Regions from separate parts of the Streptomyces sp. NPDC001373 genome, predicted to be linked through region 2. Evidence: predicted binding sites of a transcription regulator. Region 2 holds the regulator's gene; each other region holds the start of a gene.
The links. The regulator HrcA, encoded in region 2, represses chaperone genes, less so after heat shock. The targets are predictions, from matches to a motif close to TTNGCACTCNGNNNNNCNGAGTGCNAA.

Region 1: the regulator HrcA is predicted to act here: its motif matches at 2,764-2,790, upstream of groL (chaperonin GroEL).
Region 3: the regulator HrcA is predicted to act here: its motif matches at 3,412-3,438, upstream of groES (co-chaperone GroES).

What each region holds. Positions count from the first base shown of each region.
Region 1 covers NZ_JBIAWQ010000011.1:161,573-166,355, forward strand. The annotation lists gene ACFY15_RS24525 (hypothetical protein) at 1-216, shown strand, start outside; gene ACFY15_RS24530 (Uma2 family endonuclease) at 276-857, shown strand; gene groL (chaperonin GroEL) at 948-2,567, opposite strand; gene ACFY15_RS24540 (cold-shock protein) at 2,914-3,120, opposite strand; gene ACFY15_RS24545 (MoaD/ThiS family protein) at 3,502-3,780, opposite strand; gene thrC (threonine synthase) at 3,817-4,783, opposite strand, start outside.
Region 2 covers NZ_JBIAWQ010000009.1:170,085-174,867, reverse strand. The annotation lists gene ACFY15_RS21575 (nitronate monooxygenase) at 1-596, opposite strand, end outside; gene dnaJ (molecular chaperone DnaJ) at 754-1,893, opposite strand; gene hrcA (heat-inducible transcriptional repressor HrcA) at 1,894-2,910, opposite strand; gene ACFY15_RS21560 (MBL fold metallo-hydrolase) at 3,091-3,822, shown strand; gene ACFY15_RS21555 (DUF3097 domain-containing protein) at 3,851-4,660, shown strand.
Region 3 covers NZ_JBIAWQ010000001.1:964,655-969,437, forward strand. The annotation lists gene ACFY15_RS04665 (SDR family NAD(P)-dependent oxidoreductase) at 1-342, shown strand, start outside; gene ACFY15_RS04670 (ester cyclase) at 441-1,139, shown strand; gene groL (chaperonin GroEL) at 1,220-2,848, opposite strand; gene groES (co-chaperone GroES) at 2,960-3,268, opposite strand; gene ACFY15_RS04685 (response regulator transcription factor) at 3,617-4,315, shown strand; gene ACFY15_RS04690 (sensor histidine kinase) at 4,321-4,783, shown strand, end outside.

The sequences.
Region 1 (4,783 bases), on a different contig from region 2:
CCCGCCGCACCGCCCGCCCCGGCCCCGGCAGCGGCACCCCCGGTCCGCGTCGAGTGCACCGAATGCCGCGCGCCCGGCCCGCCCGCCGCCTTCGCCGAAGGCCGCTGCCGCGCCTGCCGCCCCGGAGGCACCCGGCCGCCGGTCTTCACCCCGACCCTCACCCCGGCCGAGGTCCGCGCCCACGCGGCCCGCATCCGCGAAGGGAACCGCCGATGACCAGTCCCCCGCTCCACCGGCGCCGAACCCGGGCACCATGGTGTCGAGGAGGCGACCCCATGACCCCCAGCACCGCCGCACACGCCCAGATGTCCCTGGAGGACTTCGAGACGCTGGCCCGCCGCGCGCCCGAGACGGTCACGCTCGAATTCATCAACGGAAAGCTCGGAGTCAAGCCGTTGCCCGATCAGCGCCACGGCGCCATCGTGATGTGGCTGCTGCGCCAGTGCATGCGGCAGCGCCCGGAGCTCGCCCTCTACCCCGAGCAGGGGCTGAAGGTGGAGAGCTACCGCACCGGGCGGGCCCGCGCGGACGGCGCGCTCGCGCCGTACGACCACTACGCCGCGCAGGAAGGCGAGTGGGCGGATCCGGCCGGGACGCTGATGGTCGTGGAGGTCACGTCCTTCGACCCTGATACCGACCGGCGCGACCGGCGCGAGAAGCGCACCGCGTACGCCCAGGCGGGCATCCCGGTGTTCCTCCTCGTCGACCGGGACGAGGACGTGCTCACCGTCCACAGCGACCCCGAGGACGGGATGTACCGGCGGTCCGTCTCGTACGCCTACGGGAAGACGGTCACGCTGCCCGCCCCCGTGGGGATCACGCTGGACACCGAGAAGCTCAAGGACTACGCCCGCTGAGTCCGCCCCGGAAACGCCCGAGGGCGGCACCCCCTCCGCCGGGAAGGGGTGCCGCCCTCGTTCGAGAACAGCCGATCAGCCGGGGGCCGATCAGAAGTCCATGTCACCGCCCGGCATGCCGCCCGGAGCGGCGGCGGCCTTCTCCGGCTTGTCGGCGATGACGGCCTCGGTGGTCAGGAAGAGCGCGGCGATGGACGCGGCGTTCTGCAGCGCGGAGCGCGTCACCTTCGCCGGGTCGATGATGCCCTCGGCGATCATGTCGACGTACTCGCCCGTGGCGGCGTTCAGACCGTGGCCGACGGCCAGGTTGCGCACCTTCTCCACGACGACGCCGCCCTCGAGACCACCGTTGACGGCGATCTGCTTCAGCGGGGCCTCCAGCGCGAGCTTCACGGCGTTGGCGCCGGTCGCCTCGTCACCCGAGAGCTCCAGCTTCTCGAAGACCGAGGAGGCCTGGAGCAGGGCCACGCCACCGCCGGCGACGATGCCCTCCTCGACGGCCGCCTTCGCGTTGCGGACGGCGTCCTCGATGCGGTGCTTGCGCTCCTTGAGCTCGACCTCGGTCGCGGCACCGGCCTTGATGACGGCCACGCCGCCGGCCAGCTTCGCGAGGCGCTCCTGGAGCTTCTCGCGGTCGTAGTCCGAGTCGGAGTTCTCGATCTCGGCGCGGATCTGGTTGACGCGGCCCTGGACCTGGTCGCTGTCACCGGCACCGTCGACGATGGTGGTCTCGTCCTTGGTGATGACGACCTTGCGGGCGCGGCCGAGCAGGTCGAGACCGGCGTTCTCCAGCTTGAGGCCGACCTCCTCGGAGATGACCGTGCCGCCCGTGAGGATGGCGATGTCACCGAGCATGGCCTTGCGGCGGTCGCCGAAGCCCGGGGCCTTGACGGCGACGGACTTGAAGGTGCCGCGGATCTTGTTGACGACCAGGGTCGACAGGGCCTCGCCCTCGACGTCCTCGGCGATGATCAGCAGCGGCTTGCCGGACTGCATGACCTTCTCCAGGAGCGGCAGCAGGTCCTTGACCGAGCCGATCTTGGAGTTGACGATCAGGATGTACGGGTCGTCGAGCGACGCCTCCATACGCTCCATGTCGGTGGCGAAGTACGCCGAGATGTAGCCCTTGTCGAAGCGCATGCCCTCGGTGAGCTCCAGCTCCAGACCGAAGGTCTGGGACTCCTCGACGGTGATGACGCCTTCCTTGCCGACCTTGTCCATGGCCTCGGCGATGAGCTCGCCGATCTGGGTGTCGGCGGCGGAGATGGAGGCCGTGGAAGCGATCTGCTCCTTGGTCTCGACATCCTTGGCCTGGGCGAGCAGGGCGGCGGAGACGGCCTCGACGGCCTTCTCGATACCACGCTTGAGGGCCATCGGGTTGGCGCCGGCGGCCACGTTGCGCAGACCCTCGCGGACGAGCGCCTGAGCGAGGACGGTGGCGGTGGTCGTACCGTCGCCGGCGACGTCGTCCGTCTTCTTGGCGACTTCCTTGACCAGCTCGGCGCCGATCTTCTCGTAGGGGTCCTCGAGCTCGATCTCCTTGGCGATGGAGACGCCGTCGTTGGTGATCGTGGGCGCACCCCACTTCTTCTCAAGGACGACGTTGCGACCCTTGGGGCCAAGGGTGACCTTGACGGCGTCGGCGAGCTGGTTCATGCCACGCTCGAGACCGCGCCGGGCCTCCTCGTTGAACGAAATGATCTTGGCCATCTGAAGTGGTCCTCCAGGACTGGGGTTCCCCCCGCGCCGCCAGGCACCAGGGGAGGGTGGATTGCTCCGGACCGCGCCCGCGCCCGCGACGGACGGCCTGCCGACCCGGCGGTTCCTTCCCGCCGGACCCTGCGGGCCTCACCGGCCCGGTCCTCGTCTTGTAGCACTCTCACCCGGAGAGTGCTAACGCCAATGATTAGCACTCGGCCCCCACGAGTGCAAGCGGCTTCGAGCCATGCCGGGCCGGGACCTACGAACCCGGACATACGTGAGGGGCCCGCATCCCGTCCGGGATGTGGGCCCCTCACGTGTTGGTGCGTGCGTCGGTGGCCGATCGCGCTTCGACTCAGCCGGCCGCGAGCTTGACCATGTCCGCCTGCGGACCCTTCTGGCCCTGCGAGATCTCGAACTCGACACGCTGACCCTCTTCAAGGGTGCGGTACCCGTCCATCTGGATGGCGCTGTAGTGGACGAACACATCCGCACCACCGTCGACCGCGATGAAGCCGTAGCCCTTCTCCGCGTTGAACCACTTGACGGTGCCCTGAGCCATGCCTAACTCCCCTATTACTGGCCCTTGCGCAGGTCCGCACTTCGCGGACCCGGGTCAGAACTTGCGCCGGAACGCCTCGACCGGGGCTGAATGTATCTGCACCGCTGCTGTCTGCAACAGGTCATTCCGACGAGAAATCTGGACACGCGCAAAAGGGGAAATGGGCTGAAAATTTGGCCTATTCCTGGGCAAGTCGGGCCAGACAACCCTCACCAACGCCCCAAAAGGCACACGCATGTTGACTCAATGTCAACCCTCCCGCAGCCCGTTCATATGCGGCGGGCAAGAACAGCGGAGGGGACTTCCCCAACTCTACCGCGCCCAACCAAGCAGAATTGCCCCCTCCACTTTTAGCGGAGGGGGCAATTCAGATTCCCGGGATCAGCAGCCGCCCGCCACGGCGGGGATGATCGAGACGCCGGCGCCGTCCGGCGTCGCCGCCTGCAGGCCGCCCTCGAAGCGCACGTCGTCGTCGTTGACGTAGACGTTCACGAAGCGGCGCAGCCTGCCCTGGTCGTCCAGGACGCGCGCGGCGATCCCCGGGTGGTTCGCCTCCAGGGAGTCGATGACCTCGGCGAGGGTTGCCCCCTCGGCCGGGACCTCGGCGGCGCCGCCGGTGTAGGTGCGCAGGATGGTGGGGATGCGGACGTTGACGCTCATGGCGCTACCGCCTTTCCGTGGAGTGCTGGGGAAGGGTCAGGCCAGGCCGGCGGCGCGGAACGCGTCCAGGCTCGGGCGGATGGTGGCGGTCTGGCCGGTGCCGGACACCGCTTCCAGGGTCTTGAGGCCGTCACCGGTGTTGAGGACCACGGTGGTCAGCGAGGGGTCGAGCTGCCCGTTCTCGATGAGCTTCTTCGTCACGCCGACGGTCACGCCGCCCGCGGTCTCGGCGAAGATGCCCTCGGTCCGCGCCAGGATCCTGATGGCCTCGACGACCTGCTCGTCGGTGACGTCCTCGACGAAACCGCCGGTGCGGCGCGCGATGTCGAGCACGTACGGGCCGTCCGCCGGGTTGCCGATGGCCAGGGACTTGGCGATCGTGTTCGGCTTCTGCGGGCGGACCACGTCGTGGCCGGCCTTGAAGGCGGTCGACACCGGGGAGCAGCCCTCGGCCTGGGCGCCGAAGATCTTGTAGGGCCTGTCCTCGACCAGACCGAGCCTGATCAGCTCCTGCAGACCCTTGTCGATCTTGGTGAGCTGCGAGCCGGAGGCGATCGGGATGACGATCTGGTCGGGCAGCTGCCAGCCGAGCTGCTCGCAGATCTCGTAGGCGAGGGTCTTGGAGCCCTCGCCGTAGTAAGGGCGCAGGTTGACGTTGACGAAGCCCCAGCCCTCGCCCAGCGGGTCGCCGATGAGCTCGGAGCAGAAGCGGTTGACGTCGTCGTAGTTGCCCTCGATGCCGACCAGGTCGCCACCGTAGACACCGGCCATGACGACCTTGCCCTGCTCCAGGTCGTGCGGGATGAACACGCAGGAGCGGAAGCCGGCGCGGGCGGCCGCGGCGCCGACGGCTCCGGCCAGGTTGCCGGTGGAGGAGCAGGAGAGGGTGGTGTAGCCGAAGGCGCGGGCTGCCTCGACGGCGATCGCGACGACGCGGTCCTTGAAGGAGTGCGTCGGGTTGCCGGAGTCGTCCTTGACGTACAGCTTGCCGGTGACGCCCAGC
Region 2 (4,783 bases):
AGGCCGACGCCCGCCGTGCCGTCGGTCTGCGGGTCGTCGCGGTGGGTGCCCTGGTGGCCGCCGGCCTCGACGCCCTGGACGCAGACGGCGTCGGCGCCGGCCGCCTGGGCGACGCGGGCCTCCTCGGGCGCGGTCACGGTGACGATCGTGTACGTGCCGGCCGCCCTCAGGCGCGCGAGCGCGGCGGGTTCGGGACAGCCGAAGGTGAAGGAGACGACCCGCACGGGGTCCTCGATCAGGATGGCGAGCTTGGCGTCGTAGCCGTCGTCGCAGGTGCCGATGATGTCCTCTTCGGCGAGGGAGACGTCGTACCAGCTCGCCTCGCCGGCCAGCTGCCCGCGGTAGGCCTCGACGGCGGCGGGTTCGGCGTGGCCGGTCTGGGGCAGGAGGAGGTTCACGCCGAAGGGCCGCCGGGTGAGCCCGCGCGCCTGCTTGATCTCCTGGTACATGCCGTCGGCGGTCTTGTAGCCGCCGGCCAGGAAGCCTAGCCCGCCCGCTTCGCACACGGCGGCGACGAGCGGCGGGCAGGAGATCCCGCCCGCCATGGGAGCCTGCACGATCGGGTACGGGTGGAGACCGTTCGGTGCGGAGGACATGGACTGCATCGTGCCATGTCCGGGTCACGGCGCCGAATCATGCCATTCGCCTGGCATAGTCCGCTCTCCGGAGCCGGGGGCGGCACCGGCCCCTACGGCGAGGAGCCCGGTTCGGGGTGTCCGTACCGGGCTCCTGCACGCGCTGCCGCCGGGGCGGTCAGCGGCCGTTGAACGCGTCCTTCAGACGGCTGAACAGACCCTGCTGGCCCGGCGCGAACTGGCCCATGGGCCGCTCCTCGCCGCGCAGCTTCGCGAGCTGGCGCAGCAGCTCCTCCTGCTGGGCGTCCAGCTTGCCGGGGGTGGTGACCTCGACGTGGACGATCAGGTCGCCTCGGCCGCCGCCGCGCAGGTGCGTGACGCCGCGCCCGTGCAGCGGGATGGCCTGGCCGGACTGGGTGCCGGGCCGGACGTCGATCTCCTCCATGCCGTCCAGCGTCTCCAGCGGGCACTTGGTGCCCAGGGCCGCGGCCGTCATGGGGATGGTGACCGTGCAGTGCAGGTCGTCCCCGCGCCGCTGGAAGGTCGGGTGCGGCAGCTCGTGGATCTCCACGTACAGGTCGCCGGCGGGGCCGCCGCCGGGGCCGACCTCGCCCTCGCCCGCGAGCTGGATCCGGGTGCCGTTCTCGACACCGGCCGGGATCTTGACCGTCAGGCTGCGGCGGGAGCGGACCCGGCCGTCGCCCGCGCACTCGTGGCACGGGGTCGGGACCACGGTGCCGAAGCCCTGGCACTGCGGGCAGGGGCGCGAGGTCATGACCTGGCCCAGGAAGGACCGGGTGACCTGCGAGACCTCACCGCGGCCGCGGCACATGTCACAGGTCTGCGCGGACGTGCCGGGGGCGGCGCCCTCGCCGGAGCAGGTGCCGCAGACCACGGCGGTGTCGACCTGGATGTCCTTGGTCGTGCCGAAGGCGGCCTCGTCCAGCTCCAGGTCCAGGCGGATCATGGCGTCCTGGCCGCGGCGGGTCCGCGAGCGCGGTCCGCGCTGCGAGGACTGGCCGAAGAAGGCGTCCATGATGTCGGAGAAGTTGCCGAAGCCACCCGCTCCGAAGCCGCCCGCGCCGCCACCGCCGCCCGAGGAGGACAGCGGGTCGCCGCCGAGGTCGTAGACCTGCTTCTTCTGCGGGTCGGAGAGGACCTCGTAGGCCGCGTTGATCTCCTTGAAGCGCTCCTGCGTCTTCGGGTCCGGGTTCACGTCCGGGTGGAGTTCACGCGCGAGGCGGCGGAAGGCCTTCTTGATCTCGTCCTGCGATGCGTCGCGGCGCACGCCGAGTACGGCGTAGTAGTCCGTGGCCACTTACGACTCCGCCAGGATCTGTCCGACGTAACGTGCCACTGCGCGTACCGCTCCCATCGTTCCGGGGTAGTCCATGCGGGTCGGTCCGACCACGCCGAGTTTGGCGACTGCCTCGCCGCCCGAACCGTAGCCGACGGAGACGACCGACGTGGAGTTGAGTCCCTCGTAGGCGTTCTCGTGCCCGATCCGTACGGCCATCCCCGACTCCCCGGCCTCGCCCAGCAGCTTGAGGAGCACCACGTGCTCCTCCAGCGCTTCGAGCACCGGCCTGATCGTCAGGGGAAAATCATGTCCGAAGCGCGTGAGGTTGGCGGTGCCGCCGATCATCAGCCGCTCCTCCGCCTCCTCGGCCAGGGTTTCGAGAAGGGTCGCGAGCACCGCCTTGACGGTCGCCCGGTCGTCGATCTCGAACGACTCCGGAAGGTCCTGCACCAGGTTCGGGACGTCGGTGAAGCGACGTCCGACGACCCGGCTGTTGAGCCGCGCCCGCAGATCGGCGAGGGAGTTCTCGCCGAAGGGGGTCTGGGTGTCGACCATGCGCTGCTCGACCCGCCCGGTGTCGGTGATCAGGACGAGCATCAGCCGGGCCGGGGCCAGCGACAGCAGCTCGACGTGCCGGACGGTGGAGCGGCTCAGCGACGGGTACTGGACGACGGCGACCTGGCGGGTCAGCTGCGCGAGCAGCCGTACCGTGCGGCCGACGACGTCGTCGAGGTCCACGGCCCCGTCGAGGAAGTTCTGGATGGCGCGGCGCTCGGGCGTCGACAGCGGCTTGACGCCGGCCAGCCTGTCGACGAAGAGGCGGTAGCCCTTGTCGGTGGGGATCCGGCCGGCGCTGGTGTGGGGCTGGGCGATGTAGCCCTCCTCCTCCAGCACGGCCATGTCGTTGCGCACGGTGGCCGGTGAGACGCCCAGCTTGTGCCGCTCGGTGAGGGCCTTGGAGCCGACGGGCTCCTCCGTCCCGACGTAGTCCTGGACGATGGCGCGCAGCACCTCGAGTCTGCGTTCACTGAGCATCGCGCACACCTCCTGATGCGGTCGGTCGTCGGGCGGTCCTGGTCGGGCGGTCCCGGTCGGACCGTCCTGCGGCGGTGATCGGCTGGCACTCTGCTCGCCCGAGTGCCAGAGACCCCCCGGTCAGTGTACGGCCGGGCAGTACGGCGCAGGCAAGGGCGGCCCGCCAGGTAGCGTCGCGGCATGGAGACGCGATGGGAAGAGGCGGGCTGGGAACGGCTGACCGGGCGGGCGGGGCGGCGACGGCTCCCGGTGTGGGACTGCACGGTGGGGCTGGTGGTGGGGGACGACTCGGTACTCCTGATCGACCCCGGGTCGAGCGTCCGGGAGGGGGCAGGGATCCGCGCCGAGGCGGAGCGGCTGACCGGCCGGCACGTGACCCATATCGCATTCACCCACGGACATTTCGACCACGTACTGGGCGGTTCCGCCTTCGCGGGTGCCCAGGTCTACGGCGCGGTCGGCCTGGACCGGCTGCTGGCGACGCCCCGGGGCCGCGAGGAGCTCCGCTGCAGTGCGGTGGCCCACGGCCTGGCGCAGGACGCGGCCGCCGAGGCCTGCGGCCTGCTCAAGGCGCCGGAGCACCTGGTGTCGGGCGAGTGGACGCTGGAGCTGGGCGGCGTTCAGGTGCTGCTGGCCAACGTGGGGCCCGCGCACTCCCAGCACGACCTGGCGGTCTTCGTGCCGGGCGAGCGGGAGACGGTGTTCTGCGGGGACCTGGTCGAGGAGTCCGGGGAGCCGCAGGCCGGCTCGGACGCGGTGCCGGGCCAGTGGCCAGCCGCCCTGGACCGGCTGCTGTCGCTGGGCGGGGAGGACGCGCTGTACGTACCGGGGCACGGAGCGGTGGTGGACGCGGACTTCGTGCGTGCGCAACGCGACACACTGGCGGACCGGTTCGGCGTGTCGCGGGCGTGAGCGCGGCGGCGCTCCTAGTGTCGGCCGGATGCGTGAGTACTCCCCCGACCTGACCCCGCAGTGGAAGCGCCCCAAGGCCGTGCCGGAGGTGCCGGCCGACCCCGACCTGGTGGTCGAGGTGGCGGGTACGGACTTCTGCGGCGCGGTGGTGGCGTGCGAGGCGGGCACGGTGACCCTGGAGGACCGGTTCGGCAAGCGGCGGGTGTTCCCGCTGGAGCCGCGGGGCTTCCTGCTGGACGGGGCGGTGGTGACGCTGACCCGCCCCTCGCGGGCTCCGGCCGCGCCGGCCCGTACGGCCTCGGGCTCCCTCGCCGTCCCGGGGGCGCGGGCCCGGGTGGCGCGGGCGGGGCGGATCTACGTGGAGGGACGGCACGACGCCGAGCTGGTCGAGCGGGTCTGGGGCGACGATCTGCGGATCGAGGGCGTGGTGGTGGAGTACCTGGAGGGGATCGACGACCTCGCGGCGGTGGTGGCGGAGTTCGCCCCGGATCCGGACGCCCGTCTCGGGGTCCTGGTGGACCATCTGGTGCCGGGTTCGAAGGAGTCCCGGATCGCGGCCTCGGTGACCTCGCCGGACGTGCTGGTGGTGGGCCACCCGTACGTGGACGTCTGGCAGGCGGTGAAGCCGTCGGCGCTGGGCATCCCGGCGTGGCCGGAGGTCCCGCGCGGCCAGGACTGGAAGACGGGCGTCTGCCGGTCCCTGGGCTGGCCGCAGAACACGGGGGCCGCCTGGCAGCACATCCTGTCCCGCGTGACGTCTTACAGGGACCTGGAGCCGACGCTGCTGGGACGGGTGGAGGAGCTGATCGACTTCGTCACGGACAGCGGCGGGGCCTGACTCCTTGGAAGGTGCCGGACTCGCTCGTGTCCAGCTCGATGCCGAGCAGTTCCAGCGGCAGCGGCTCTCCGAACTTCGAGACCCGTTGCGAACGGGTGGTCGGCGCCGTCTCCCTTGCCGACG
Region 3 (4,783 bases), on a different contig from region 2:
CGCGGCACCTACGGCGCGAGCAAGGCCTGGGTCGTCCAGTTCACCCAGGGCGCGGCCCGGGACCTGGCCGGATCCGGGGTGCGGATGATGGCGCTGTGCCCGGGCTTCGTGCGCACCGAGTTCCACCAGCGGGCCGGCATGGGCACCGACAACATCCCGGGCTGGCTGTGGCTCGACGCCGACAAGCTGGTGGCCGCCGCGCTGGCCGACCTGGCGCGCGGGAAGACGGTGTCGATCCCGGACCCGCGGTACAAGGCGCTGATGGGTGTGGTGAAGCTGACGCCGCGCGGGCTGCTCGGCGGCGTGTCCTCCCGGACGGGGCGCAAGTACGGGCCGCAGTGACGGGCCGCAGCGACCCCTGCCCGACCACCGACAAGCGCAGCAAAAGGGCGAAATCTCCCTAAAATGGACGTGTCTCATCCACTGCGGGAGGCGACCCGATGACGTTCGTACAGGTGATCGACTACGAAACCAGGCGGTTCGACGAGATGAACGCGCTCATCGACCGCTACGCGGAACAGACCAGCGGGAGGCGCACGGTCACGCACACCATGATCGGCAGGGACCGCGAGGCCCAGAACCACTACGTGGACCTCGTCGAATTCCCCTCCTACGAGGAGGCGATGAAGAACTCCCACCTCCCCGAGACGGACCGGATGTTCCAGGAGATGGTCGCCCTCTGTGAGGGGATGCCGAAGTTCATGAACCTCGACGTGGTCCGCGACGAGTACCTCAACAAGCTCGTCGTGAACCGGATGTTCGAGGAGTGCATCCACAAGGGCGACTTCGCCGCCCTGGAGGAGTGCCTGGCCATGGACTACACCGACCACGACGTCATGGAGGGCGAGGGTCAGAGCGACGGCCGCGACGGCATGCAGCAGACCATCAGCAAGTGGAGGGAAGCCTTCGACTTCTCCTTCGACCAGACCCGCCAGATCGCCGAAGGCGACTGCGTCACGACGCTCTGGAACTGGAAGGGCACCCAGAAGGGCGCGTTCATGGGCGTCGCCCCCACGGGCAGGGAAGTGACGATGTCGGGGTGTACGACCTTCCGCCTCGACAACGGCCGGATCGCCGAGGGCTGGTGGTACTACGACGCGCCCGGCCTGATGCGCCAGATGGGCATGCTGCCCGAGTAGGCCGGCACGCAAGAGGCCCTGGTCACCCCCGCGTTGCAGCGGTGACCAGGGCCTTCTCGGCTAGCGCTCAGGCATCAGCCTCAGTGGCTGTGACCGTGGCCGTGACCGTGACCGGCCTCGGCCTCCTCCTCCGCCGGCTTCTCGACGACCAGGGTCTCGGTCGTGAGCAGCAGGGAGGCGATGGAAGCGGCGTTCTCCAGCGCGGAGCGGGTGACCTTGACCGGGTCGATGACGCCGGCCTTGACCAGGTCGCCGTACTCGCCGGAGGCGGCGTTGAAGCCGTTGCCCTTCTCCAGCTCCGCCACCTTCGAGGTGATGACGTAGCCCTCGAGGCCGGCGTTCTCGGCGATCCAGCGCAGCGGCTCGACGGCGGCGCGGCGGACGACGGCCACACCCGTGCCCTCGTCGCCGGTCAGGCCGAGGTTGCCCTCGAGGACCTTGACGGCGTGGACGAGCGCGGAGCCACCACCGGAGACGATGCCCTCCTCGACCGCGGCGCGGGTCGCGGAGATGGCGTCCTCGAGACGGTGCTTCTTCTCCTTGAGCTCCACCTCGGTGGCGGCGCCGACCTTGATGACGCAGACGCCGCCGGCGAGCTTCGCCAGGCGCTCCTGGAGCTTCTCGCGGTCCCAGTCGGAGTCCGTGGACTCGATCTCGGCCTTGATCTGGTTGACGCGGCCCGCGACGTCAGCGGCGTTGCCGCCACCGTCGACGATGGTCGTGTCGTCCTTGGAGATGGTCACGCGGCGCGCGGAACCGAGGACGTCCAGACCGGCCTGGTCGAGCTTGAGGCCGACCTCCTCGGCGATGACGGTGGCACCGGTGAGGGTGGCCATGTCCTGGAGCATCGCCTTGCGACGGTCGCCGAAGCCCGGGGCCTTGACGGCGACCGCGTTGAAGGTGCCGCGGATCTTGTTGACGACGAGGGTGGAGAGCGCCTCGCCCTCGACGTCCTCGGCGATGATCAGCAGCGGCTTGGAGCCACCCGCCTGGATGACCTTCTCCAGCAGCGGCAGGAGGTCCTGGATGGAGGAGATCTTGCCCTGGTTGATCAGGATGTACGGGTCGTCGAGGACGGCCTCCATACGCTCCTGGTCGGTGACCATGTACGGCGAGAGGTAGCCCTTGTCGAAGGCCATGCCCTCGGTGAACTCCAGCTCCAGGCCGAAGGCGTTGGACTCCTCGACGGTGATGACACCGTCCTTGCCGACCTTGTCCATCGCCTCGGCGATGAGCTCGCCGACCTGCGAGTCCTGCGCGGAGAGCGCGGCCACGGCGGCGATGTCGGACTTGTCCTCGATCGGGCGGGCGGTCGCGAGGAGCTCGTCGGACACGGCCTTGACCGCGGCGTCGATGCCCTTCTTCAGGGCGGCCGGGGAGGCACCGGCGGCGACGTTGCGCAGACCCTCCCGGACGAGCGCCTGGGCGAGCACGGTGGCGGTGGTGGTGCCGTCACCCGCGATGTCGTTGGTCTTGGTCGCCACCTCCTTCACGAGCTGGGCGCCGAGGTTCTCGTACGGGTCGTCCAGCTCGACCTCGCGGGCGATGGTGACACCGTCGTTGGTGATGGTGGGGGCGCCGAACTTCTTGTCGATGACGACGTTGCGGCCCTTGGGGCCGATCGTCACCTTGACCGTGTCGGCAAGCTTGTTGACGCCGCGCTCGAGGGCGCGACGGGCGTCCTCGTCGAACTTCAGGATCTTCGCCATGGGAGCGGTTCAGCCCTCTCGAAAACTCGGGTTTAACGAACCGCGCCCCTCGCCGCCCGGCAATCAGCGGGGTGACCAGGGGCGCAGTTCAAAGCAATGCGTGAGAAGTGATTACTTCTCGACGATCGCGAGCACGTCGCGGGCCGAGAGGACGAGGTACTCCTCGCCGCTGTACTTCACTTCGGTGCCGCCGTACTTGCTGTACAGCACGATGTCGCCGACGGAGACGTCCAGCGGGAGACGCTGGCCGTCCTCGAAGCGGCCCGGGCCGACCGCGAGGACGACGCCCTCCTGGGGCTTCTCCTTCGCGGTGTCCGGGATGACCAGGCCGGAGGCCGTGGTCTGCTCGGCGTCGAGCGGCTGGACCACGATGCGGTCCTCAAGCGGCTTGATGGCAACCTTGGAGCTGGCGGTCGTCACGATCCGACCTCCCCCTTCGGAGATCCGGGGTTAACTGTCTGAGGTGGCGACCAGGTCGATCCGTCGTCGCGGGTGCCGGACCTGCCTGTCGCTGTGTTGGCACTCACCGGGGGCGAGTGCCAGGTGTGACACTATTCCGGCGATTAGCACTCGGTCAAGCGGAGTGCCAACACGCTCCGCTGGATCCACGTATTCCGGCCGCCGAACCCCCCACTTGGCCCAAACCCGGCCCCCGCCGCGTCCGGCCCCGCCGCCGAAAACCCGTCCCCGGCGGGGGACCGCTCGCGGCGACGGCCCCGCAGGGCCCGCCCCGGGCCGGTCCGGCGCCCGGTATGTGAGGCTTGGCGCGTGCGCATCCTGGTCGTCGAAGACGAAGAGAACCTGGCCGAGTCCCTCCGGCAGGGCCTGTCCGCCGAGGGCCACCGCGTCGAGGTCGCCCACGACGGGCACCGGGGGCTGGAACTGGCCCTCACCGGCGGGCCGTACGACGTCGTCCTCCTGGACCTCATGCTCCCCGGCCTCGGCGGCGCCGAGATCTGCGCCCGCATGCGCGCCCACGGCGACCCCACCCCCGTCCTGGTGCTCACCGCCAAGGACGGCGAGTACGACGAGGCCGAGGGCCTCGACGCCGGGGCCGACGACTACCTCACCAAGCCGTTCTCCTTCGTCGTGCTCGGCGCCCGCCTGCGCGCCCTCGCCCGCCGCGCCGCCGGCCCCGCCGGCCCCGCCGGCCCCGGACCCGCCGTCCTGCGGGCGGGCGACCTGCTCCTCGACCCGCACGACCGCCGCTGCCGCCGCGGCAGCCAGGACATCGAACTCACCGCCCGCGAGCTCGGCGTCCTCGCCTGCCTGATGGAGCGGCCCGGCCGGGCCGTCGCCAAGCAGGACATCCTCGACGAGGTCTGGGACTCCCCGCACGGCGTCGACCCCAACATCGTCGAGGTCTACGTCTCCTCCCTGCGCAAGAAGATCGACGCGCCCTTCGGCCGCCGCTCCATCCTCACCGTCCACGGCACCGGCTACCGCATGGCCCCGGACGGCGGCTGACGGTGGTGAGCAGCCTCCGCGCGCGGACCGCGCTCGCCGCCGCGCTCGCGATGGCCGCCGTGCTCGCCACCGGCGGCCTGTGGCTGTACACCCTGATGCGCGGCAACCTCCTCGACAACACCACCGGCCGCACCGAGCTCGCCGCACGGAAGGTCGCCGCGCAGGTCGACACCCGGACCCTCCCGCCCGGCGGCCGGCTGCCCGCGCCCGAGACGGGGGTCGACCTGGTCCTCGTACGCGACGCGCAGGGCCGGACCGTGGCCAGCACCGCGGCGGGCGGGGAGCCCCGGGACATCCCCCGCCTCGACGGGCTGCGCCCCGGGCCCGGGCAGGACTCCCGGTCGGCCGTCCTCGCGCCCGCGCACCCCGGCGGTCAGCGGCGGGTGGTCGTCGCGGTCGCCGCCCCCGGGCCGCCCGCGGCGCACGACCCGGCCGCCCCGCACACCGTCTACGCGATGACCGTCCTCG